2 regions of the Tatumella sp. UCD-D_suzukii genome follow, and region 2 is predicted to be linked to the other one. Evidence: predicted binding sites of a transcription regulator. Region 2 holds the regulator's gene; the other holds the start of a gene.
What was found. Region 2 encodes PhoB, which activates phosphate uptake and scavenging genes when phosphate is short. Its sites were predicted from a motif close to CTGTCATAAAACTGNCNNAT; they were not measured.
Positions count from the first base shown of each region.

Region 1: a site for PhoB is predicted at 7,970-7,989, ahead of serA (phosphoglycerate dehydrogenase). Genes of this name have one in related genera too.

Region 1 is NZ_JFJX01000049.1:292,744-304,649, forward strand. It holds gene ubiH (2-octaprenyl-6-methoxyphenyl hydroxylase) at 1-604, opposite strand, end outside; gene pepP (Xaa-Pro aminopeptidase) at 623-1,951, opposite strand; gene CG67_RS09545 (YecA family protein) at 2,004-2,582, opposite strand; gene zapA (cell division protein ZapA) at 2,747-3,076, shown strand; RNA gene ssrS (6S RNA) at 3,116-3,299, shown strand; gene CG67_RS09560 (5-formyltetrahydrofolate cyclo-ligase) at 3,419-4,006, shown strand; gene serA (phosphoglycerate dehydrogenase) at 6,548-7,786, opposite strand; gene rpiA (ribose-5-phosphate isomerase RpiA) at 8,023-8,688, opposite strand; gene CG67_RS09575 (LysR family transcriptional regulator ArgP) at 8,877-9,797, shown strand; gene CG67_RS09580 (oxidative stress defense protein) at 9,811-10,578, opposite strand; gene CG67_RS09585 (LysE family transporter) at 10,672-11,301, opposite strand; gene mscS (small-conductance mechanosensitive channel MscS) at 11,450-11,906, opposite strand, start outside.
Region 2 is NZ_JFJX01000049.1:55,526-67,431, forward strand. It holds gene CG67_RS08415 (mechanosensitive ion channel family protein) at 1-79, shown strand, start outside; gene proY (proline-specific permease ProY) at 119-1,489, opposite strand; gene brnQ (branched-chain amino acid transport system II carrier protein) at 1,556-2,875, opposite strand; gene CG67_RS08430 (cobalamin-independent methionine synthase II family protein) at 3,266-4,369, opposite strand; gene phoR (phosphate regulon sensor histidine kinase PhoR) at 4,591-5,907, opposite strand; gene phoB (phosphate response regulator transcription factor PhoB) at 5,922-6,611, opposite strand; gene sbcD (exonuclease subunit SbcD) at 6,805-8,037, shown strand; gene CG67_RS08450 (SbcC/MukB-like Walker B domain-containing protein) at 8,034-11,711, shown strand; gene CG67_RS08455 (AraC family transcriptional regulator) at 11,753-11,906, opposite strand, start outside.

The DNA of each region.
Region 1 (11,906 bases), 240 kb from region 2:
CATAGGCTCTGCCGGCGGGCAACTCGCTGGTTCTGACATTGGCTATCACAGCCATCTGCTGATAATCCTCCTGCTGCCAGCGCACTCCACATCCCGCCGCCAGTGAAGACCCGGAGCCATTGGCCACCACCAGCAACTTCGCCTGGTGTTGTTCGCCATTATCCAGCGTAACCGTGACCTGCTCTGCAGTCCGTGACACACTCTCTGCCCGTGCAGGACAAATTACGGTCACACCGGGCGCATGCTTAAGCCGTGAAAACAGCTGCTGTCCGGCATCATGCAGTTCGACCACATTGCCCAGCGCCGGCAGCCCGTATTCATCATGACGGATGCCGACATGGCCCGGAAAACCACGATCACTGACATGGATGTCGGTGATCGGCGTTGCACAGCCGGCAAGATGTGACCAGATCCCAATCTGTTCAAGTTGCTGGCAGGTTCCCGCTGCCAGAGCAATCGCCCTGCCATCAAAACCGGGATGCCCGCGTTCGCCGGGCGTGGTTGCTTCAATCAGAGTCACAGGGAGTTTTCCCTGCGTGAGGTGCGAGACCGCCAGCGCAAGCGTTGCGCCAGCCATCCCTCCCCCTGCGATAATCATGCTCATGCTGCGCTGTTTCACCTGTTAGCGGCGTGACTGTCTGGCTTCTGCCATCAGTGCTTCAATATCATCTGCATTTTTTACTACAGTATCGGTCAGATTTTCATGACCTTGCTCAGTGATCAGGATATCGTCTTCAATACGGATACCTATCCCGCGGTATTGTGGCGGGACATCCGCATCAGGCGCAATATACAGCCCCGGCTCCACGGTTAATACCATGCCCGGCTCCAGCAGACGTTCCCGTGCCGGAGACCCGTAATCGCCCACATCATGCACATCCAGTCCCATCCAGTGACCCAGACCATGCATATAGAACTGTCGGTGAGCATTTTCAGCGATAAGGGTCTCGATGTCTCCCTTCATTACCCCAACCCGTACCAGCCCGGTCACCATAATACGGACCACTTCGTCATTCACCTCACGGATACTGACACCGGGACGGTAGAGGGATAATGCTTTTTCCAGTGACTCCAGCACGATGTCATAGATTTCACGCTGAGCCGGAGTAAAGCGTCCGTTCACAGGAAAAGTGCGCGTAATGTCGCCGGCATAGCCGTAAAGCTCACAACCGGCATCAATCAGAACCAGATCACCGTCGCGTAATTCACATTCATTTTCGGTGTAATGCAGAATGCAGCCGTTTTCCCCGCCACCTACGATGGTGCCATAAGAAGGAAACCGCGAACCATGACGGCTGAATTCATGATGGATCTCACCTTCCAGCTGATATTCGTACATTCCGGGGCGGCAGACTTCCATCGCACGCTGATGGGCCAGCGCACTGATTTTCCCGGTCTGGCGCAGGATCGCTATCTCTTCGTCATCTTTGAACAGACGCATTTCATGCACCAGAGGACGCCAGTCGGTCAGTGTAGCTGGCGCACGAAGATTCTGGCGACTCCCCTGACGCAGTTTATTGAGAGCAGCAAACACTTTGCTGTCGGCAACGTCATCATCGCCCTGCGCAAAGTAAACCACATCCAGCCCATTGAGCAGCTGATAGAGCTGATCGTCCAGGTCCTCCCAGGGCAGCGCTTTGTCCACACCGAGTTTTTGCGGAGCCGCGTCCTGGCCCAGACGGCGGCCCGACCAGATCTCTGCGGTAACATCCCGCACCCGGTTAAACAAAACGCTGTGATTATGTTTTTCATCACTTTTTATCAGTAACAGGAGCGCCTGAGGCTCATTAAAACCGGTGAAATACCAGAAATCGCTGTTCTGGCGAAAAGGATATTCGGTGTCACGGCTGCGGGTGACTTCCGGGGCGGCAAAGAATAATGCAGCACTGCCCGGGACCATTTTAGCCAGGAGTGCCTGGCGGCGCCGTTGGTAATTTTCCAGAGTGATCATCATCAGTGCTCCCTGTTAGCCCGGCCCGTTACGGCCGGGAGATAAAGATAAATTAATGCAATGTTGGTTTCTTAACTTCTACCGCCGTCGGCTGCGGGCGATTAAACGTTTCATAGCACAGTACCGCCGCGACACGGACATATTCGAGCACTTCTTCCAGGGACTGTTCCAGTTCTTCCTGGTCTTCGTCTTCATCGTAGCCTAACTGAGCGATAGTTCGCAGGTCGTCGATAGCTTCGCCGGCTTCACCGGTCACTTTATCCAGTTTCGGTTGGGTAACTCCCAGGCCGAGCAGGAAGTGGTTTACCCAGCCTGCCAGCGCGTCTGCACGCTCAAAAACAGTACTCTGGCTGTCTTCCGGCATCAGTAAGCGGAACATAAAGCCATCGTCTTCCAGTGTCTGCAACACCGCATCGCGCACTTCCTGCAGCGGCTGAGAGAGCGTCTGTGAGAAGGCCAGGCCATCATTGGCCAGGTCATGGACTAAGGTTTTCCAGCTGTGATCCTGATTGCCACCACAGATGATACCACTGATCAAACCGTGCATTTCTGCCGCGGTCATTCCTACCCCCTGCGAAGAGAGTGTGGCAGACAATGCATCATAGGAAGGTAGTGCGTTCTGTAAGGACATAGTTATTCATCAATGTTGGAAAGTTAAGTTCATGGTATGCTACCACTAGCAGCCTGAAGGATTCCAGAAAAGGGGTTGTAAGTTATTATTCAGGTCTATATAGTGGCCCCCGTTCCCCGATAAGCGTCTCGGATGCGGGCAATGTAATCAGTCAGGAAGGTGGCATGTCTGCGCAACCAGTAGATATACAAATTTTTGGTCGTTCATTAAGAGTTAACTGTCCGCCGGAACAGCAGGAAGCGCTGAATGCGGCCGCAGCTGACCTGGACCAACGGTTGCAGGACTTAAAAGTCCGCACCCGGGTGAACAATACCGAGCAGCTTGTGTTCATAGCAGCATTAAACATCTGTCATGAACTGGCGCAGGAAAAAAGCAAAACCCGTGATTATGCATCGAATATGGAACAACGTATTCGCATGCTGCAACAGACTATTGAACAGGCATTAGTTGAGCAGGGTCGGATCACCGACCATCAGGGACCGAAATTCGAATAACACTTTATGGATCCTGTGCTACAATTTCCATGAAGTAAATTTTCTCTGGGATGTTTGCGAGCGGGCCAGTCCCCTGAGCCGATATTTCATACCAACAGAATGTGGCGCTTCATTTTTTGTGTGCATGCCCGGTCCGTCCGGGAAGCCTGATAATAATGACGGCATGTTCACCTTGAACCAAGGGTTCAAGGGTTACAGCCTGCAGCGGCATCCCGGAGATCTCCCTTTAGTACGTTTCTGTCCTTCCGGACATTTCTTCCCTGAGTCATCCCGTTTCTGCCTTCCGGTATTATCCTCTTCTGTGTCAGAATATCCGTTATCCTTACTTTTTACGGAAATGCCGTGACTTATTCTCAGTCTGAACGACAACAGATCCGTGCACAGATACGCCGCCAGCGACAGGCTCTCAGCCCGCAGCAACAGCAACAGGCTGCACAGCAGGTGGCGGAACGCGCCCTTTCCTTGCCTTTATTAGCACAGGCGAGGAATGTTGCTCTGTTTCTTTCTTTCGACGGTGAGCTGGACACCCGGCCCCTGATCTCCCGGTTATGGCAACGCGGACAGCAGGTTTATCTGCCGGTGTTGCATCCTTTTTCGACAGGGCAGCTGCTGTTTATCCGTTATCTTCCGGATACGCCACTGAACCCTAATCGCTACGGTATCCCTGAACCGTCACTGAACCTGACGGAACTGGCCCCGCTGGATACACTGGACATTATTCTGGTGCCACTGGTGGCCTTTGATGCCCGGGGACAACGGCTGGGGATGGGCGGCGGCTTCTACGACCGGACGTTGCAGCACTGGCAACAACATGGTGTGCTACCGGCTGGCCTGGCGCATTGCTGCCAGCAGGTCCCTGCCCTGCCCACGGAACAGTGGGATATTCCGTTGCCGGTGATCATTACTCCGGAAAAGGTCTGGCAGTGGTAAGTCACGAACGGAATATTCACCGTGCTGACATAAAGAATGCATCCGTTTCCCGTGTATCCGCTCTGCGCTCTGCGCCGGTTCCGCCCGTCATATGCACAGTAGTTTCAGTTGCCGCGTGGCAGCCGGGTTAAGACCCGAAGGCGCGGACCTTAACAATCCCCGCCTGGCACAGGTCCTCGCTGCACCCTCACTTATCACTCCGGCCTGACGGCCCGCCCGGATCCGCCGTCCTGGCTCAGCCGTGATTTCGCCACTGTCTTTCAGTTTTAAAACAAAACCACAATCCGCTTTTCCGCGGATGTTTGCACCGTTGGTCGGGCGACATCGCACCGCTGAGCGAGTGAATGTGGCCAGGACGAGCCGCAGGGACGCGGCGAGAGGTCATGCTGAGCAGGAGCGAATCATGACCGGTCCGTAAAGGACACATGAGTGAGTGAAGGTACCGCGGAGCGGCGGGCAGGCTTGTCGCAAGGCAGGGAGTGCAGAGGGCGCGGCCATGCGCCCTTTGCCCGGTCGCCCGCAGCGGGATGCAGGCAGCAAGCCTTATTACAAAGCGAACGGAATATTCACCGTGCTGATAATAAAAAACGCATCCGGTTTCCCCGGTTATCCGCTCTGAGCAGATTCCGCCCGTCATACGTACAGTAGTTTCAGTTGCCGCGTGGCAGCGGCCGGGTTAAGGCCCGAAGGCGCGGGCCTTAACAATCCCCGCCCGGCGCAGGTCCTCGCTGTCCCCTCACTTATCGCTCCGGCCTGACGGCCCGCACGGATTCGCCGTCCTGGCTCAGCCGTGCTTTCGCCGGCGTCCATGCCGGCTCTGCCTGGCCGTCACTCTGCGTTCGGCGCTGCGGATAGCGCCTCAACACCTTCTATCCGGGCATCGGCACTGTCTTTCGGTTTTAAAACAAAACCATAATTCGCTTTTCCGGTGATGTCTGCACCGGTGGTCGGGCGACATCGCACCGCTGAGCGAGTGAATGTGGCCAGGACGAGCCGCAGGGACGCGGCGAGAGGTCATGCTGAGCAGGAGCGAATCATGACCGGTCCGTAAAGGACACATGAATGAGTGAAGGCACCGCGAAGCGGCGGGCAGGCTTGTAGCAAGGCCGGGAGTGCAGAGGGCGCGGCCATGCGCCCTTTGCACGGTCGCCCGCAGCGGGATGCAGGCAGCAAGCCTTATTACAAAGCGAACGGAATATTCACCGTGCTGATAATAAAAAACGCATCCGGTTTCCCCGGTTATCCGCTCTGAGCAGATTCCGCCCGTCATACGTACAGTAGTTTCAGTTGCCGCGTGGCAGCGGCCGGGTTAAGGCCCGAAGGCGCGGGCCTTAACAATCCCCGCCCGGCGCAGGTCCTCGCTGTACCCTCACTTATCGCTCCGGCCTGACGGCCCGCACGGATTCGCCGTCCTGGCTCAGCCGTGCTTTCGCCGGCGTCCATGCCGGCTCTGCCTGGCCGTCACTCTGCGTTCGGCGCTGCGGATAGCGCCTCAACACCTTCTATCCGGGCATCGGCACTGTCTTTCGGTTTTAAAACAAAACCATAATTCGCTTTTCCGGTGATGTCTGCACCGGTGGTCGGGCGACATCGCACCGCTGAGCAAATGAATGCGTCCAGGACGAGCCGCAGGGACGCGGCGAGAGGTCATGCTGAGCAGGAGCGAATCATGACCGGTCCGTAAAGGACACATGAATGAGTGAAGGTACCGCGCAGCGGCGGGCAGGCTTGTCGCAAGGCCGGGAGTGCAGAGGGCGCGGCCATGCGCCCTTTGCCCGGTCGCCCACGGCGGGGTGCAGGCAGCAGCCTTATTACAAAGCGAACGGAATATTCACCGTACGGAGATAAAAATAACAGATGAGTTTAAACCCCGAAAACCGGCTAACGAAAAGTCTCTCGTTTTTCTCCGTGCCACCCACCCGGTGACTTACCGCGACATCGCACCGCTGAGCGAGGGAATGTGTCCAGGGCGAGCCGCAGGGACGCGGCGAGAGGTCATGCTGAGCAGGAGCGAATCATGACCAGTCCGTAAAGGACACATGAATGAGTGAAGGCACCGCGAAGCGGCGGGCAGGCCTGTCGCAAGGCCGGGAGTGCAGAGGGCGCGGCCATGCGCCCTTTGCCCGGTCGCCCACGGCGGATTACAGGCAGTATGCCTTATTATAAAGCGAACGGAATATTCACCGTGCTGGGATGAAAAACAACGGACGAACTTATTACCCACAAACCAGAGACAAAGATCCCCCGTTTTTCTCCGGGCCACCCACCCGGTGTCTTACCGCGACATCGCACCACTGAACGAGTGAATGTGACCAGGCGCCCTTTGCCCGGTCGCCCGCAGCGGATTACAGGCAGCAAGCCTTATTACAAAGCAAACGGAACACTCACCGTACTGATAATAAAATATCCCGACTATCGCCCTGCCCCCTGTAATCCGGTTACCGGTATTTATCTGTTAATACCGGATGACAGCACCTGATATCGGGTCAACAGCGACAAAAAAGGCGGGTTTCCCCGCCTTTTCAGACTCTGGTGATGAACTTAGTACAGCAGGCGGGCACGCAGCGTGCCCTGAATACCTTTCATCAGTTGCAGCGCTTTATCGGCGACGTCCTGCGGGGCATCGATATCGATAACCACATAACCCATGTACGGCGTGGTCTGCAGATACTGGCCCATAATATTGATGCCCTGCTCGGCAAAAATCTGGTTGATGGCCGTCAGTACGCCCGGACGGTTCTCATGGATATGCAGCAAACGGCTGGCGCTGGCGGCATGGCCTGGCAGAGAAACCTCAGGGAAGTTTACCGCTGACAACGTTGAACCGTTATCAGAGTATTTAATCAGCTTACCGGACACTTCTACGCCAATATTCTCCTGCGCTTCTTCGGTGGAACCACCGATATGCGGCGTCAGGATAACATTGTCGAACTCACACAGTGGCGAGACAAAAGGATCACTGTTGCTGGCCGGTTCCTGCGGATAAACATCGATAGCAGCACCACTCAGATGCTTGCTTGCCAGCGCGTCACACAGCGCCGGAATATCAATCACCGTTCCGCGGGAGGCATTGATCAGCAGACCGCCTTTTTTCATTGCCGCCAGTTGTTCAACCCCGATCATATTTTGTGTGTTCGGGGTTTCCGGCACATGCAGGGTGACCACATCGCTCATCCCCAGCAAATCATTCAGATGTTTTACCTGCGTCGCATTACCTAACGGGAGCTTATCTTCCACATCGTAGAAGAAAACATGCATCCCCAGGCTTTCAGCCAGCACACCCAGCTGCATGCCGATATGGCCGTAACCAATGATACCCAGTTTTTTACCACGGGCTTCAAACGAACCCTTGGCATTTTTGTTCCAGATCCCACGGTGTGCCTTGGCATTCGCTTCCGGAATACCGCGTAACAACAGCAGCAATTCACCAATCACCAGTTCAGCAACAGAGCGGGTGTTAGAGAACGGCGCATTGAAGACCGGGATACCGCGTTTTGCCGCCGCATCAAGGTCAACCTGATTAGTCCCGATGCAGAAGCACCCTACCGCCACTAATTTTTCTGCGGCCGCAAACACTTCTTCGGTCAGGTGGGTACGGGAGCGGATCCCGACAAAGTGTGCATCGCGAATCGACTCTTTCAGGGATTCGGTATCCAGTGCACCTTTATGAAATTCAATATTGGTATAGCCCGCTGCACGAAGATTATCCAGCGCTGTCTGATGAACACCTTCCACCAGCAGAAACTTAATTTTGTCTTTTTCCAGTGATACCTTTGCCATTGCCCGACCTTATGGTTGACGATATTGAGACGAATATAAGTATTTCTTCTGTCAACATAACAAAATTTCCGCTACGGGCAACAGAAAACCGCTCCCGGTTTCAGGCTGCCCGCACGACGGTTTCAGCAGATTTCGATAAAAAGAAAACGATTACGTCTGCAGGAAAGCAGAATTTATCAACTGCTGTTTTAAATGTGATATAAATCACTAAAATAAACTCAAAAAAAAGACGTCTCTCAGACGCCTTTCTTCAATGTGATCACACCATCTTCTGTACCAATCAGCGCAACATCAGCCCCTCTGGCCGCAAATAGCCCGACCGTCACTACACCCGGTAATGCATTGATTTTACGCTCAAGCTCCGCCGGATTGACAATGCTGAGGTTGTAAACGTCAAGAATAATATTCCCGTTATCTGTTACCACATGCTGTCGATATTCCGGTAACCCACCCATTTTCACCAGTTCCCTGGCAACATACGCCCTGGCCATCGGAATAACCTCGACCGGTAATGGGAAATGCCCCAGAACATCCACCTGTTTGCTGGCATCGGCGATGCAGATAAACTGCTCTGCCACCGCGGCGATGATTTTCTCGCGGGTGAGCGCAGCGCCGCCACCTTTAATCATCTGCATTTGCGGGTTGATTTCATCTGCACCATCTACATACACCGATAACTGATCGACATTATTCAGGTCGATGACCGGGATACCGCAGGCCAGCAATTTTGCCGTCGAATCTTCAGAACTGGATACAGCCCCTTCAATGTCATGCTTCATGGTGGCTAGTGCATCAATAAAATGAGCAACGGTACTGCCGGTACCCACACCTACTACCGCTCCGGGACGGACATACTTCAGTGCTGCCTGACCCACTGCTTTTTTTAATTCATCACGGCTCATGATATGTTAAACCTGTACGCTCTGTTCGTCAGCGTAGTATAAAACAAGCAAAAGAAAAAAAACCTACTCTTGCTGGCAAGTTCCCATGTTTTATAAAACCGTCAGCAAAATTACGGAGATACTATCTTAGTGCGCGTCAGTGAACTTAACCGGGGATATGTTTTCCCTGCAGCCGAGAGAAAACACCCATGAAACGCCCGGATTACCGAACCCTTCAGGCCCTGGATGCAGTGATACGAGAGCGGGGTTTTGAACGCGCTGCACAAAAGTTATGCATTACCCAGTCAGCTGTTTCACAGCGTATTAAACAGCTGGAGAATCTTTTTGGTCAGCCCCTGCTGGTCCGTACTGTTCCTCCCCGCCCCACCGAGCAGGGTCAGAAGTTACTGGCGTTACTGCATCAGGTAGAGATGCTGGAAGAGCAGTGGCTGGCGGACGAATCGGGCGGCAGTACACCGCTACTGCTGTCTATCGCAGTTAACGCCGACAGCCTGGCAACCTGGTTACTGCCGGCTCTGAAAGATGTGCTGGCCGACTCACCGGTACGACTTAACCTGCAGGTAGAAGATGAAAGCAGGACACAGGAACGTCTGCGCCGCGGTGAGGTTGTAGGAGCGGTGAGTATTCAGCCTCAGGCATTACCGAGTTGCCTCGTGGACCAATTAGGGGCTCTGGATTATCTGTTTGTCGCCTCCCCCGAATTTGCCAGCCGCTATTTCCCGAACGGGGTGACACGGAATGCATTACTGAAAGCCCCTGCGGTCGCCTTTGACCATCTGGATGATATGCATCAGGCCTTTCTGCAGCAGTATTTTGATCTGCCGCCGGGCAGTGTACCCTGCCATATCGTCAACTCTTCCGAAGCCTTTGTTCAGCTAGCCAGACAAAGTTCTGTCTGCTGTATGATCCCGCATCTGCAGATTGGCAACGAACTGGCGAGAGGGGAACTGGTCGACCTGACTCCCGGCCTGTACCAGCGGCGGATGCTGTACTGGCACCGGTTTGCGCCGGAGAGTCGTTTAATGCGTCGTGTCACCGATGCCCTGCTGGAACACGGGCACCGGGTATTACGACAGGGAGAGTATCCGGCTGATGCCGGTGCGTTCTGAAGGCCTTACCTGTTCAGGGCTGGTTTTCCGGCTCTGCAACCGGCGTAACGGCAGGCTTTGATGGCGGGAACAGTTCAAAGACGACATTCACATTGTCATCAAAGCTGATGCTTTGCTGCTCGTAGGTTTGCTGCGGTGTGGTATCGGCATTGGCCTTCGCCAGACTGTACATCCGCATCACCGGACGGGCAGAGGTATCTTCGGTATGGTACTGAATACTCCATACCGGCCCCAGTCGGGTATTAAACCCTTTCGCCAGTGCACTCGCCTGTGAGATTGCATCTTTAATCGCTTCATCCCGGGCCTGCTGCTGATAGCGCTGCGGCTGACTGACTCCCGGACTGACCGAACGAATTTCATTCAGCCCTGCTTTTAATGCACCGTCCAGCAAGGTATTCAGTTTGTCTATCTGCCGGACCGTAACCGTCACCTGGCGCAATGCCTGATAGCCGGTCAGCTGGGGTTTGCCCTGTTTACTGTAATCATATTGAGGCTGCGTACTGATATTGGCTGCATCAATGTCTTTTTTCACTACTCCCTGCTGCTGCAGATAATCAAAGTATTGTGCTACCCGATCATCAACACGTTTTTTCGCTTCCGCCGCCTGCCTGGCTGTCTGCTCAACAACAATCGTCAGAGTCGCCATATCCGGCTTTACCTCAACCGAGGCATGGCCGGAGGTACTGATATGTGGCTGGTCGGGTACATCAGCCGCCATAACAGGCAGTGCCGACAGACTGCCTGCCAGTGCAACAGATATCACCATTGGGTAAAGTTTCACAGCGTCTCTCCCGGAAAGTTAACTATAAGATGTGGCCGAACTATAGCCAATTGGATTCAGGTGGCAGGGAAAAGTTCGCTATCCGACAAAGCTTTACACAGAGTCTCTGAGCATATAAACCCCGTCTTCAAATAGCCGGAATGCCAGAAAGAACATCATTAGCGCGACCAGTAAATTGATGACCTGTCGTGTACGTGGACGCCGTAACCAGGGAGATAATGTCCCGGCAAGCAGTGCCAGTGCATAAAACCAGACGACAGATGCGGTAATGGCTCCGGCAGCAAACCAGACACGCTCTTCTCCCGGCACCTGACTCCCCAGGCTTCCCAGCACAACAAAGGTATCCAGGTAGACATGCGGGTTCAGCCAGGTGACCGCGAATAACGTCATCAGTAATTTCATACGCTGACGACCCGCGGGTTGCCGTTCACTTTCTGCCGGTACCGGTCTGAATACCTGACGAAAAGTGCCCCAGCCGTACCAGAGTAAAAATGCACAACCCGCCCAGGTGATGCACTGTAATGCCAGCGCAGAATGCTGTAACAAAGCACTGCCGCCAAAAATACCTGATCCGATCAGTACAACATCACTGAGCATACAGAAGCTGGCTGCCATCAACGCATACTGACGCAATATTCCCTGATTAAGTATTAATGTATTCTGGGGACCTAGCGGCAGAATAAGCGCCGCACCAAGGGTAATTCCTTGTAAATAGAACAACATAAGTATTCCTCCGCAAATTTAAGTGCAGAGTCTGGCGAGTTTCCACCGGAAAATGAAATGGAAAGAACTTATCAGCAATTAGTAAAACTTATGCGGGGAGGGATAGCGGAAGCGGCCTGTCTGTGCGGAACACAGACAGGCCGGGGAATTACTCTGCAGCGTCTGCTTTGACTGGCGCCTGGTTGTACAGATGCACATCCATTTGCGGATATGGCAGACCAATTTTATTGGCATCCAATGCGCGTTTAAAGGCTGCCATCAGATCCCAATAAGTCTGGGTCTGATCATTGTACGTTGTCCAGCAACGAACAACGACATTCAGGCTCGAAGCGCCCATTTCGTTCAATGCAACAACGACAGGCTTATCTTTAACGACACGGGATTCAGCTTCAACCACTTTACGCAGAACAGAAAAAACCTCATCGATATCAGAGTCATAAGAGACACCAATGATAAACTGGCTGCGGCTTAATGGCTCGCGGCTGTAGTTAGTGATTTTACCGGAGATAATGCTGCCGTTAGGGACGACAACCATATTGCCATCACTGGTTCTCAGCGTGGTAGAGAAAATCTGGACACTCAGTACGGTGCCCGATGCCCCCCCG
Region 2 (11,906 bases):
TATGCGGGCTTTGGGAGGAGGGTTAGCCGGTGCGGTTGCCACAGCACGTCCCCCTGCCGGGGAGACCTCAGCGCATTAACTGACGGCCGGACCGGGAAACCCCGGTCCGGCGGGCTGATTAGCCTTGTGAAGAGACGTTATTTTTCTTCTTAAACAGACGATAACTTAACAGCAGTAATACCACCCAAATCGCTCCGGCATAAAGTGACAGCCGGGTATCCGGGAAGTAACCAATCAGCGCTATAATAAACACCAGGAACAGGATCCCGATAACAGACATCACTGAGCCCCCCGGTAACGGGAACTTGATCTGGCTGCGACCTTCCGCGCCCAGTTTCTTACGGAAACCAATCTGCGCCAGCAAAATCATGATCCAGACCCAGACCGTGGCAAAGGTTGCCAGCGAGGCAATGACCAGGAAGACTTTTTCCGGCATCAGGTAGTTCAGCAATACGGCAATCAGCAGAGCGACCATCATCACCACCACCGTCAGCCATGGGGTACCGCGTTTAGAGACCGCGGTAAACATCTTAGGCGCATCCCCCTGTTCAGCCATGCCATGCAGCATACGACCGACCCCGAAGATATCGCTGTTAATCGCCGATAGCGAGGCGGTGATCACCACAAAGTTCAGTACCGCGGCGGCGGCGGCGACTCCCAGGTGCTGGAAGGTCAGGACAAACGGACTGCCATTGGTCCCTACCTGATCCCACGGATAGATGGACATAATGACAAACAGCGTACCGACGTAAAATACCAGAATACGCCAGGGAACGGAGTTGATAGCTTTGGGGATCGTGTTTTCCGGTTTGTCCGCTTCACCGGCGGTGATCCCGATAATCTCAATCCCGCCGTAAGCAAACATCACCATCTGTAAAGACAGCAGCATTCCGGTGAGTCCGTGTGCAAAGAAACCGCCATGGCTCCACAGGTTACTGATACCGGTCGGATGACCGCCGTTACCTATTCCCCAAATAATGATACCCAGGCCTGCCAGGATCATCAGAACAATGGTGGCGACTTTGAAGAAGGAGAACCAGAACTCAAGCTCACCGAACACCTTTACGCTCATCATATTGATGGCACCGATGATCAGCACCACACTGAGTACCCATATCCAGTGAGGCACCTCCGGGAACCACACGCCCATATACACTCCGAAGGCGGTGACATCGGCGATGGCGACGATCAGAATTTCAAAGCAGTAAGTCCAGCCCGTAATATACCCCGCCATCGGGCCAAGGTAATCCCTGGCATAACGGGAAAAGGAACCGGCATTCGGATTATTTACCGACATCTCCCCCAGTGCGCGCATAATAATATAGGCGACAGCACCACCGATAATATAGGCCAGCAGAACACTCGGTCCCGCCATACGGATAGCATCCGCCGAGCCATAAAATAACCCGGTTCCGATAGCGGAACCCAATGCCATAAACCTGATATGTCTGGTGCTGAGCCCCCGACGCAGTGTATTTGTTTTTTGCATAACGACCTGTACCTGTAAAAAAGAAAACCACGGGCAGGCCCGTGGTTTATACTTCAGTATTCCGGTTTACTGATGTACTTTTGCCGGATAACTCCCTTTAATCCGGTCAATGACCACACAAACCACCAGGATGACGAGTGTCGGTGGCAGCCATGACAGTCCCTGATCGGCCAGCGGCAGATTCTGACAGAATCCCGGTAACAAGTCTTTAAATTCGCTGCCTTTAATCGCATCGATGGCACCAAAAATCAGGCTGACCAGCATTGCCGGTGCAATAATCCGCGAGCTGCGGTTCCACCAGCGCAGAGTGAAGCTCAGTACCACCAGCACAATGCACGGCGGGTAAATGGCGGTCAGTACCGGAATAGATAACTGGATCAGATGGCTCAGTCCCAGGTTAGAGACCAGCATTGAAAAGCCGCCCAGAATAAAGACCAGCGCACGATAGGAAAGCGGCAGTAGCTGTGCAAAAAACTCAGCACAGGCACAGGTCAGTCCGACCGCAGTGACCATACAGGCAACAAAGATTAAGGCGCCCAGGAACAGGCTGCCTGCCCCGCCGAAGGTATGTTGCACATACGCATGCAGGATAGTCGCACCGTTAGCGCCAGCCGGCACCAGGTGACCACTGCCGGACCCGAGACGGAACAGCGCCAGATAGACCAGCGTCAGGCCGATACCGGCAATAATTCCTGCCAGCATGGTATAGCGGGTCAGCAGACCGGCTTCTTCAATGCCGCGTGAACGTGCCGCATTGACGATAACAATACCGAAGACCAGTGCGCCAAGCGTATCCATGGTCAGGTAACCGTTAACAAAACCGTTCGAAAATGCTGCCGTCTGATAGACATCGACTGCCGGGATTTCACCGCCCGCCGGCCAGAGCATCGCCGCCACACCCAGGATAGCCAGTGCCACAATTTTCAGCGGCGCCAGAAAGTGCCCTACGGTATCCAGCAGTTTCCCCGGATAGAGAGAAATCAGAATGACCAGCGCAAAATAGATCAGGCTGTAAATGAATAAAGGCATTGCCCCGTCACCGGCCAGCGGCGCAATTCCGATTTCAAAAGAGACAGTCGCGGTACGCGGTGTCGCAAACAGTGGACCGACAGCGAGGTAACAGACTGTCGCCAGCACCAGGCCCGCCACTTTCCCGATAGGCGAGCTGAGGGCATCAATACCGCCCCCCACACGAGCCAGGGCAATGACCGTCAGCACCGGTAGTCCGACGGCAGTAATAAGGAAACCACCGGCAGCCGTCCAGACATGTTCTCCGGCCTGAACACCTACCATCGGCGGGAAGATTATATTGCCGGCGCCAACAAACAGGGCAAAAGTCATAAAGCCCAGCGCAAGGATATCTTTAGTCGTTAATTGTTTAGTCATAAATCACTCTGCACATCATGTGCTGACAGAAGCAGGAAGTTGGGTTTGGTTATCATCCATCCACGAATAATTTTTCACCTGATACTGACGCCCTGCCGGGCGCCGGACTGAAAGCAGCGAAATATTCAGTTTATTATTTTTCACCAGAGGATTTGATGATAACGGTCATAAGTAAAACTTTTATAGCGATGAAAGGCAATAACGGATCGCCAAACCAGTAGGAAATGCCATATTTACTCAGAAAGGCAGTGAATATAACGGTTTTTACAGCAAGCAGGCGGGGATGATGTGTTTATTATTTGAACTGAGCATAAGGATATATACATTTTTCATATGACAGGCAAAGAAAAGGCGCGGAACCCGCGCCTTTCCGGCAGAGACTTTCCGGGGCTACCAGACTTCTCCGGCAATCGCCACCACACTGCGGATTTTCTGCCATTGCTCGTCTTCAGTGATGCTATTCCCTTCTTCGGTGGAAGCAAAACCGCACTGCGGACTGAGGCAGAGTTGTTCAATACTGAGAAATTGCGCAGCTTCTGCAATACGGGCTTTCACCTGTGCAGGATCTTCCGGGGTGCCGTTTTTGGTGGTGATCAGACCGAGCACCGCCTGCTGGTGTCCGGGGCGGATAAAACGCAGCGGTTCAAACCCTCCTGAACGCTCATTGTCATATTCCAGGAAGAAGGCATCGACATTCACCTGGCCAAACAAAACTTCGGCCACCGGCTCATAACCCCCTTCAGAAATCCAGGTCGAACGGAAATTTCCGCGACAGACATGCAATCCGACGGTGAGATCAGAGGGTTTACCAATCAGCGCCTGGTTCAGGACTCTGGCGTACGTTTCCGCCAGCGCTTCCGGGTCATCACCACGGGCACGGACCTGCGCTTTCTGGTCTTCGGAACATAAATAGGCCCAGACCGTATCATCGAGTTGCAGATAACGGCATCCGGCCTGGTAAAAGGCATGGATCGCCTCGCGCCATGTGGCAGCCAGATCATCAAAATAGTCATTCAGATCCGGGTAGACCGTTTCGTCGATATATTCCCGGCCACCACGGAAATGCAGCACGCTCGGGCTGGGGATGGTCATTTTAGCCACGGCATCACCGGCAATACTCTGCAGATAACGGAAATCTTCCAGCATCGGATGGTCTTTGAACCCCAGTTTCCCGGTCACACGGACGCCCCGGGCTTTGGTTTCTACTCCGTTGAACTGAATACCGTGGGCGGCTTCAAAGGGTTCTACCCCTTCCAGCCCTTCAAAAAAGTCAAAATGCCACCAGGCACGACGAAACTCACCATCGGTGACGACCTGTAAACCGGCTGCCCGTTGTTTCTCCACCACATCAAGGATGGCGGCATTTTCAATTTCTCTGAGTTCTTCTGCGCCCAGTGTACCGTTCGCAAATTCTGAACGAGCCTGTTTAATGGATTCAGGGCGTAAAAAACTACCAACAGTCTCTGCACGAAATGGGGCGTGTTCTCTTTGCATTGTTATTCTCCGGGTCCGCTACCGTTCCGGCCACTGGTAGTAAAAAGCCATCCGGACGGCTAAATGTCTTTCTGTAGCATGACATGAGGAAAATTCCTCATCAATTGATGAAATTTCAGTATAGATGAATTTTTTTCATTGGTGACTTCAGGAAAGTTCATTTTCCCGGAGAGAACATGACAGAAGAGACGGGACGCAGACACCGCGCCCCGGGGAAGTCATCAGGACGTCGATATATCAGTACGGCTTTCTTTGCCGACAATCAGACGGGAGGCAAGCTGAAAACTAAAGCAGGTCGCCTTTCCGGGAATACTGGAAACCGATAACCGGCTGCCATGATGCCCCAGCGCATGCTTCACAATCGCCAGGCCCAGGCCACTGCCCCCGGTCTGCCGGGAACGGGCCTTATCCACCCGGTAAAAGCGCTCGGTCAGATGAGGAATATGCTCAGCGGCGATCCCCGGGCCATTATCGGTCACCGAAAAAAGCGCGCCCTGCGCATCCCGCTGCCAGACGATATCAATGCGGGTATTTTCCGGAGTATGACTGAGTGCATTGTAAACCAGGTTAGAAATTGCGCTGCGCAACTGTTCATCATTACCATACACCCGCAGGTCGCTGTCCACCGAGAAACTGACCACCTGCCCCGGATGTTTCAGACTGTCGGCTTCCTGTTGCAGCATCGACAGCATTCCCGGTACATCAACGACCTCCCGGATATTCATCGCAGGGGCAGCTTCTATCCGGGTCAGGGTCATCAGTTGCCTGATAAGCCCCTCCATACGCCGCGACTGCTCCTGCATGGTACCTACCGCTTTCATCCGCAACGGCGCATTCATCTGGTCATCTTCCATCATTTCCAGATAGCCCTGAAGCACAGTGAGCGGAGTACGTAATTCATGGCTGACATTGGCAAAAAAGTGCCGGCGCATATTTTCGAGCTGGCGCATCTGCGTCATATCCCTTGCACTGATCATCCATTGGCCTTCAGTATAAGGCACAATTCTGAACTCCATATGACGGCCATTATTCAGTAACTGCGTCAGAGGTTTTTCAAAATCGGCAGTCTGTAAATAACGACTGAATTCGGGGTAGCGCAGCAGATTAAGAATATTTTGTCCGCTGTCTTCCGGCCAGCGCAGCCCCAGATATTCCTGAGCCAGCCCGTTACACCAGAAGATATTCCCCTCTTCGGTGGTCAGCACCAGCGCATCCGGCAGCGACTCAGCGCCACTTCGGAAGCGTTTGATCAGGCTTCGCAGTTCACGGCGACGGTGGCGGTTACGTGCCTGCATCAGATACAGACCGTGAAACAGCGGTTCCCAGCTCCCCTTACCGGTCGGGGGGGTCATACTTTTATCCACCCACAACCAATGGGACAGGCGCATCAGTTGAAAGAAATGCCAGAACAGTAAAAGGGCGACGGCCAGAAACAGACACCCGCCCGGATACCCGCTCACCAGGCCGACAATGCCCCCTGCAACGCAGACAAGAAAGAATTCTGACAACAGGGTACGCCACGAAAGTTTATCCAGCAAAAGTCACACTCCTGTCAGAAACGGGCTGAAAACCGGTAACCGGTGCCGCGGACAGTCTGAACCATACGTTCATGACCACTGATTTCAAGCGCTTTACGCAACCGGCGGATATGCACATCCACGGTCCTGTCTTCCACGTAAACATTCGTTCCCCAGACGTGATTCAGTAATTGCTCACGACTGTAAACACGTTCGGGATGGGTCATAAAAAAGTGCAGGAGTTTATATTCTGTCGGCCCCATATCCAGCGGGGTTTCGCCGGCCATCACCCGATGAGAGGTCGGGTCTAATGTCAGCCCCTGAATATCGATAAGTTCATCATCGGCCATCGGAGAAATACGACGGATCACTGCTTTGATCCTGGCAATCAGCTCCCGGGGAGAAAAAGGCTTAGTAATATAGTCATCAGCCCCCGCATCCAGACCACGGACACGATCTTCCTCTTCTCCGCGGGCCGTCAGCATCACCACCGGAATATCACGGGTCATGGCTTCTTTTTTAATATATTTAATCAATTGAATACCACTGCCCCCCGGGAGCATCCAGTCAAGCAGGATCAGATCGGGCCAGGGTTCAATCAGTTGCTTCACCGCGCTGTCATAATCTTCGGCTTCGATGGGATGGTAACCATTCTGCTCCAGCACAAAACATAACATTTCACGGATTGGAGCTTCATCTTCCACGACAAGAATGCGTTTAGCCATTGTTTCTCCAGAGGATATTTCCGGATTCTTCCGGTATACGCGGCACATTATGAGACAGTTTTATGACAGATTTATGAAGGAATGTCAGGGATATTTTTGCCGGCTTCCCCGGCGGGTACCGGTGCAGAGATACTTTTTTATCCCTGCACCGTCTGCAGGTATACTACGGGCAGCAGGCAATTTCGGGAGCATCATGAAAATTATCCATACCTCCGACTGGCATCTGGGCCAGTTTTTTTATTCCCGTAGCCGGGCGCGGGAACATCAGGCTTTCCTCGACTGGCTTCTCGCGCAGATCACTCTGCATCAGGTCAATGCCCTGATTGTTGCCGGAGATATTTTTGATACCGGTTCCCCGCCCAGTTATGCCCGGGAAATGTATAATCATTTTGTGGTTGAGCTGCAAAAAACCGGTTGCCGGCTGGTGATCCTGGCGGGAAACCATGACTCTGTCGCGATGCTGAACGAATCACGGGAACTGCTGGCCTGTCTGAATACCCGGGTGATCGCCAGTGCCAGCCCTGACGGCGAAGATCAGTTGGTGGTGCTGAAAGATGCTCAGGATCTGCCTGCCGCCATTTTATGTGCTATCCCGTATTTACGTCCGCGGGATATCCAGCTCAGCCAGGCCGGGCTGGACAGTCAGCAAAAACAGCAAAATCTGCTGCAGGCCATTGCAGACCATTACCGGCACTGTTATCAGGCCGCCCTGCGGCTTCGCGAGACGCTGGGTGACCCGTCACTGCCGATCATAGCGACCGGTCATCTGACTGCCCTGGGGGTCAGTAAAAGCGATTCCGTACGCGATATTTATATCGGTACCCTGGACGCCTTTCCGGCCTCCGCCTTTCCGCCCGCAGATTATATCGCCTTAGGCCATATCCACCGCCCGCAACAGGTGGGGGGGCAGCCTCATATCCGTTACAGCGGCTCGCCCATCGCACTGAGTTTTGATGAGTCTTCCACAGAAAAAAGCGTGTGTCTGGTGGAGTTCAGCCCGCAATCCGCCCCGGTGATCACACAGTTACCGATCCCCTGCGTTCAGCCACTGAAGACCCTGAAAGGATCACTGGCAGAAATTGAACAACAACTGGACTTACTGACACCGCTTGCCGGGGCCCCACCGGTCTGGCTGGATATAGAAGTCACGCAGCAGGAGTACCTCAGTGATCTGCAGCAACGGGTGGAGGCACTGATTGAGGGCCGCCCGGCGGAAGTGCTGCTGTTACGGCGCAGCCGAAACAGCACAACAACCGGTATTGCCCGCGAAACGAATGAAACCCTGAACGAACTGACCGCAGAAGAAGTGTTCCTGCGTCGTCTGAGCCGCGAAGAAGCGTTACCGGAAGAAGAGCAGCAGCGACTCCTGACCCTGTTTCTTCAGACCCTGGAACTGGTCCGGGATGCCGGCACGGAGAATGAATGAAAATACTGACATTACGGTTTAAGAACCTGAATGCACTGCGCGGGGAATGGTTTATTGATTTCCGGCGTGAACCCTTTGCCGGTAACGGGCTGTTTGCCATTACCGGGGATACCGGTGCAGGTAAAACCACGCTGCTGGATGCTATCTGCCTGGCGCTTTATCACCAGACCCCCAGGCTGACGAACATCAGCCAATCGCAGAATGCACTGATGAGCCGTGGCTGCAGTGATTGTCTTGCCGAAGTTGAATTTGAAATTCGCGGTGAGGCCTGGCGGGCATTCTGGAGCCAGAACCGTGCCCGCAACCAGCCGGACGGAAAACTGCAACCGCCCCGGGCGGAACTGGCCCGCTGTGCGGATAATGTGATTGTTGCAGATAAACTCCAGGATAAGCTGCGCTACACCGAACAGCTCTCCGGACTCAATTTTCAGCGATTTACCCGGTCGATGATGCTCTCGCAGGGGCAGTTCGCGGCTTTCCTGAATGCGCCTCCGGGCGAGCGGGCTGAACTGCTGGAAGAACTGACCGGCACCGAAATCTACGGGCAGATCTCCCGCAGTGTATTTGAACAACATAAAGCCTTACGGCAGCAACTGGAGACACTGCGGGCCGGGTTGTCAGGGGTCGTCTTGCTGGATGACGCTGCCCGCCAGCAGATCCTGCACCAACAGCAGGAACTGCAAACCACAGAACAACAACTGCAGCAGGAACTCACCCGCCATGAACAGGCCTTACTCTGGCTGAACCAGACCCGGCAACTGAAAGACCAGCACCGGCAACGTGAACTGGCGCATCAGGAGACCCGCGAGCGTCTGGAACAGGCAGAACCCTGGCGTCTGCGTCTGCAATGCAGTGAGCCGGCGGAAAAAATCAGACCGCTGTGGCAGCAATTACAGGGCCGCCGTCAGTCGCAGCAGGAACTGTTCACCCAACAGACTCTTGCGGCCGAACGTCTCAAACAAACGGAGACCGCACACCGGCAAGCGCACGAACGATGGCAGTCTGCTGATCAAGACTATCGCCGGCAACAGATGCAGCAACAGCAACTGGAAACCCTGCTCAGTGAACAGGTGATCCCGCTGGATCACACGCTTGCCAGCGAAGAACAACAACTGAACCGGTCTCTGCAACAGCTTAAAGAGCAACAACAGCAACAGGCGGAGACCCGTCAGCAGATCACTCAGACAGAACAGCAACTGCAACAACTGAACAGCCAGCGGGAACACTGGCTGAACTGGCACCAGCAACATGCAGGCCTGGCAGAGTGGGGCCCTGCCCTGCCCCTGTGGCGCGAGCGGCTGAGTCAATGGCAACAGCATGCACTGACTGCCAGGACGCTGCATGAGCAGATGACGAAGCAACAGCAGGAACTCAGCCAGCAGGCCCTTGTGCTGACCGGCCTGCATAATACTCTGCCGCCCCTGCAGCAGGCAGAATCCGCTGCCGCCACCGATCTCGAACGTCTGACGCAACAGCAGCAGTCTCTGGAAAACGAGCATACCCGCGATGCGCTGCGTCAGACGCTGGAGAATGCGCAGTCCCGACGTGCCCGCCAGCAGCAACTGCTGCTGCTGGCCACAAAATCTGAGCCGTTACATCACCAGTTGAATAAGCTGCAACCACAGGTCGCCGCGCTGCAACAAAAGATAGCTGCCGATGAACAGTCGCTGACACAGTTTCGCGAGCTGTTCCAGACTGAGCGCAAACAACTCCAGGCGCTGATCACCCTGTGTGAACTGGATGCGAGGATCACCGATCTTGCCGCATTGCGGGAGACCCTCGAGGCCGGACATCCCTGCCCGCTGTGCGGCTCCTGTGAACATCCGTCGGTCACGGAATATAAACAACTACAGCCCGCCGAAAATCAGCAACTGAAACTGGCGCAGGAAAAGCGGGTGGCTGAACTGCAGGAACAAGGCGTCCGGCGTAAAGAGCAACTCGCCCAGGCCCGCCAGCAGTACGGGCAAATGACGGAGGAGATCACCACCCTGACCGCTGCACTTGCGGAGTCAGAAGCACAATGGCAATCGCTGTGCCTGGCTGAAGGACTGACGCTGAAGCTCACTGAAATGCCGCTGCTGCAACACTATCTGCAGGAGACAGAAGCCAGGGAACAGCAGGTCCGTCACCAGTTACAGCTGCGGGAACAGGCAGCCCTGGCCTGTCAGCAGGCCCGGGAACACTACTACCAAAGCCGTGACCGATTACAGCACCACCAGCAACAAACCGCATTGATGACGGAACAGCAAAATACCCGTCAGGCCGCCGTTGAAGAGAGCAGTAAAAATTACCGGCAGACAACAGAACAGGCTGAACGATTGCTGTCCTCATTACGGGAAGAGATCTCCCGCTACGCACTGTCGCTGCCGGAAGAAATTCAGGCGGCAGACGCGTGGCTGAACACGCAGCAGGAGCTCTGGAAAAAGTGGCAACACAATGAACAACAGCTTCGCGATACGGAACCGGAACAGATCCGTCTGACGACTTCGCTGGAAAGAATGCAGCAGGATCTCCAGCGGCAGATGACGGTGAGCGCGCAAACAGAACAGACTGTCACACAACAACGCGGACAGCTGTCAGCCTTGCGGGAGAAACGCCACAGCTTATTTGCGGATAAAGACGTCAATGAGGCACGGCAGTCCATGCAGCGAGAGTTGACACAACTTCAGCAACAGCAGCAGGATCTCCTGGAAAAATCCCATGCGTTGCAGCGTGAACTCAGCCTGCAGGATGGTCAGCATCGCCAGCAGGAGCAACAATATCGCCAGCTGGCAGAACAGCGGCAGAACGACGAATTGCAGTTTACCGATGCCCTGCAGAAACAGGGCTTCAGCGACAGCGATGCTTTTACTGCTGCCCTGCTGGACGAAGAGGCCGCCACTTCCCTGCGCCGGCAATTGCAGGAACTGGAACAGGCCAGCGACCAGACCGGGATCCTGTTAAAACAGATGCATGAGAGCCTGCAGCAACATCTGCAACAGCGGCCGGAGGGCATTCCGGACGAGAGCAACGTACTGGCAGAAATAACCGTCACCCTGAAACAGCGCCTGAATGAAACTATCGGCCAGCAGGGAGCACTACGTGAACAGCTTCAGGCCGATGATCGCTACCGTCAGCAACAACAGCAGTTGATCGAAAAGATCAGTCAGCAACAGAGGCTGCTGGCTGACTGGGATCATCTTAACCATCTGATCGGATCGGCCAGCGGGGATCGGTTCCGCCGGTTTGCCCAGGGTCTGACGCTGGATCATCTGGTCTGGCTGGCCAACCAGCAACTGGCGCGTCTTCACGGGCGCTATCTGTTGCAGCGTCAGTCGGATGACACTCTGGAACTGGCGGTCATTGATCGCTGGCAGGCGGACAATTGCCGGGATACACGTACATTATCCGGCGGGGAAAGTTTCCTGGTCAGCCTGGCGCTGGCGCTGGCGTTATCCGACCTGGTGAGCGAGAAGAACCGGATTGAGTCACTCTTCCTCGATGAAGGCTTTGGCACGCTGGATGCGGAAACACTCGACGTGGCACTCGATGCGCTGGATAGCCTGAACGCCAGCGGTAAAACCATCGGTGTGATCAGCCATGTTGACGCCATGAAAGAACGGATCCCGTTACAAATCCGGGTCATCAAAAATAATGGCCTCGGTTACAGCAAACTCGAACTGCCGCAGCCCTGAGGCCAGGCCGCCGGCCATTCTGCGTTACCGCATGGCCGGGGTCAGGCCTGCGGGTTCTCCTGCTGACGCCACTGGCGGGGGCTGATGCCATACCAGCGGCGGCAGGCCCGGGAGAAGGCACTGACTTCAGAGTACCCCAGCAGCATCGCCATCGCAGAAACGGACAAGGATTGCTGTTTCAGATAATGAGCCGCC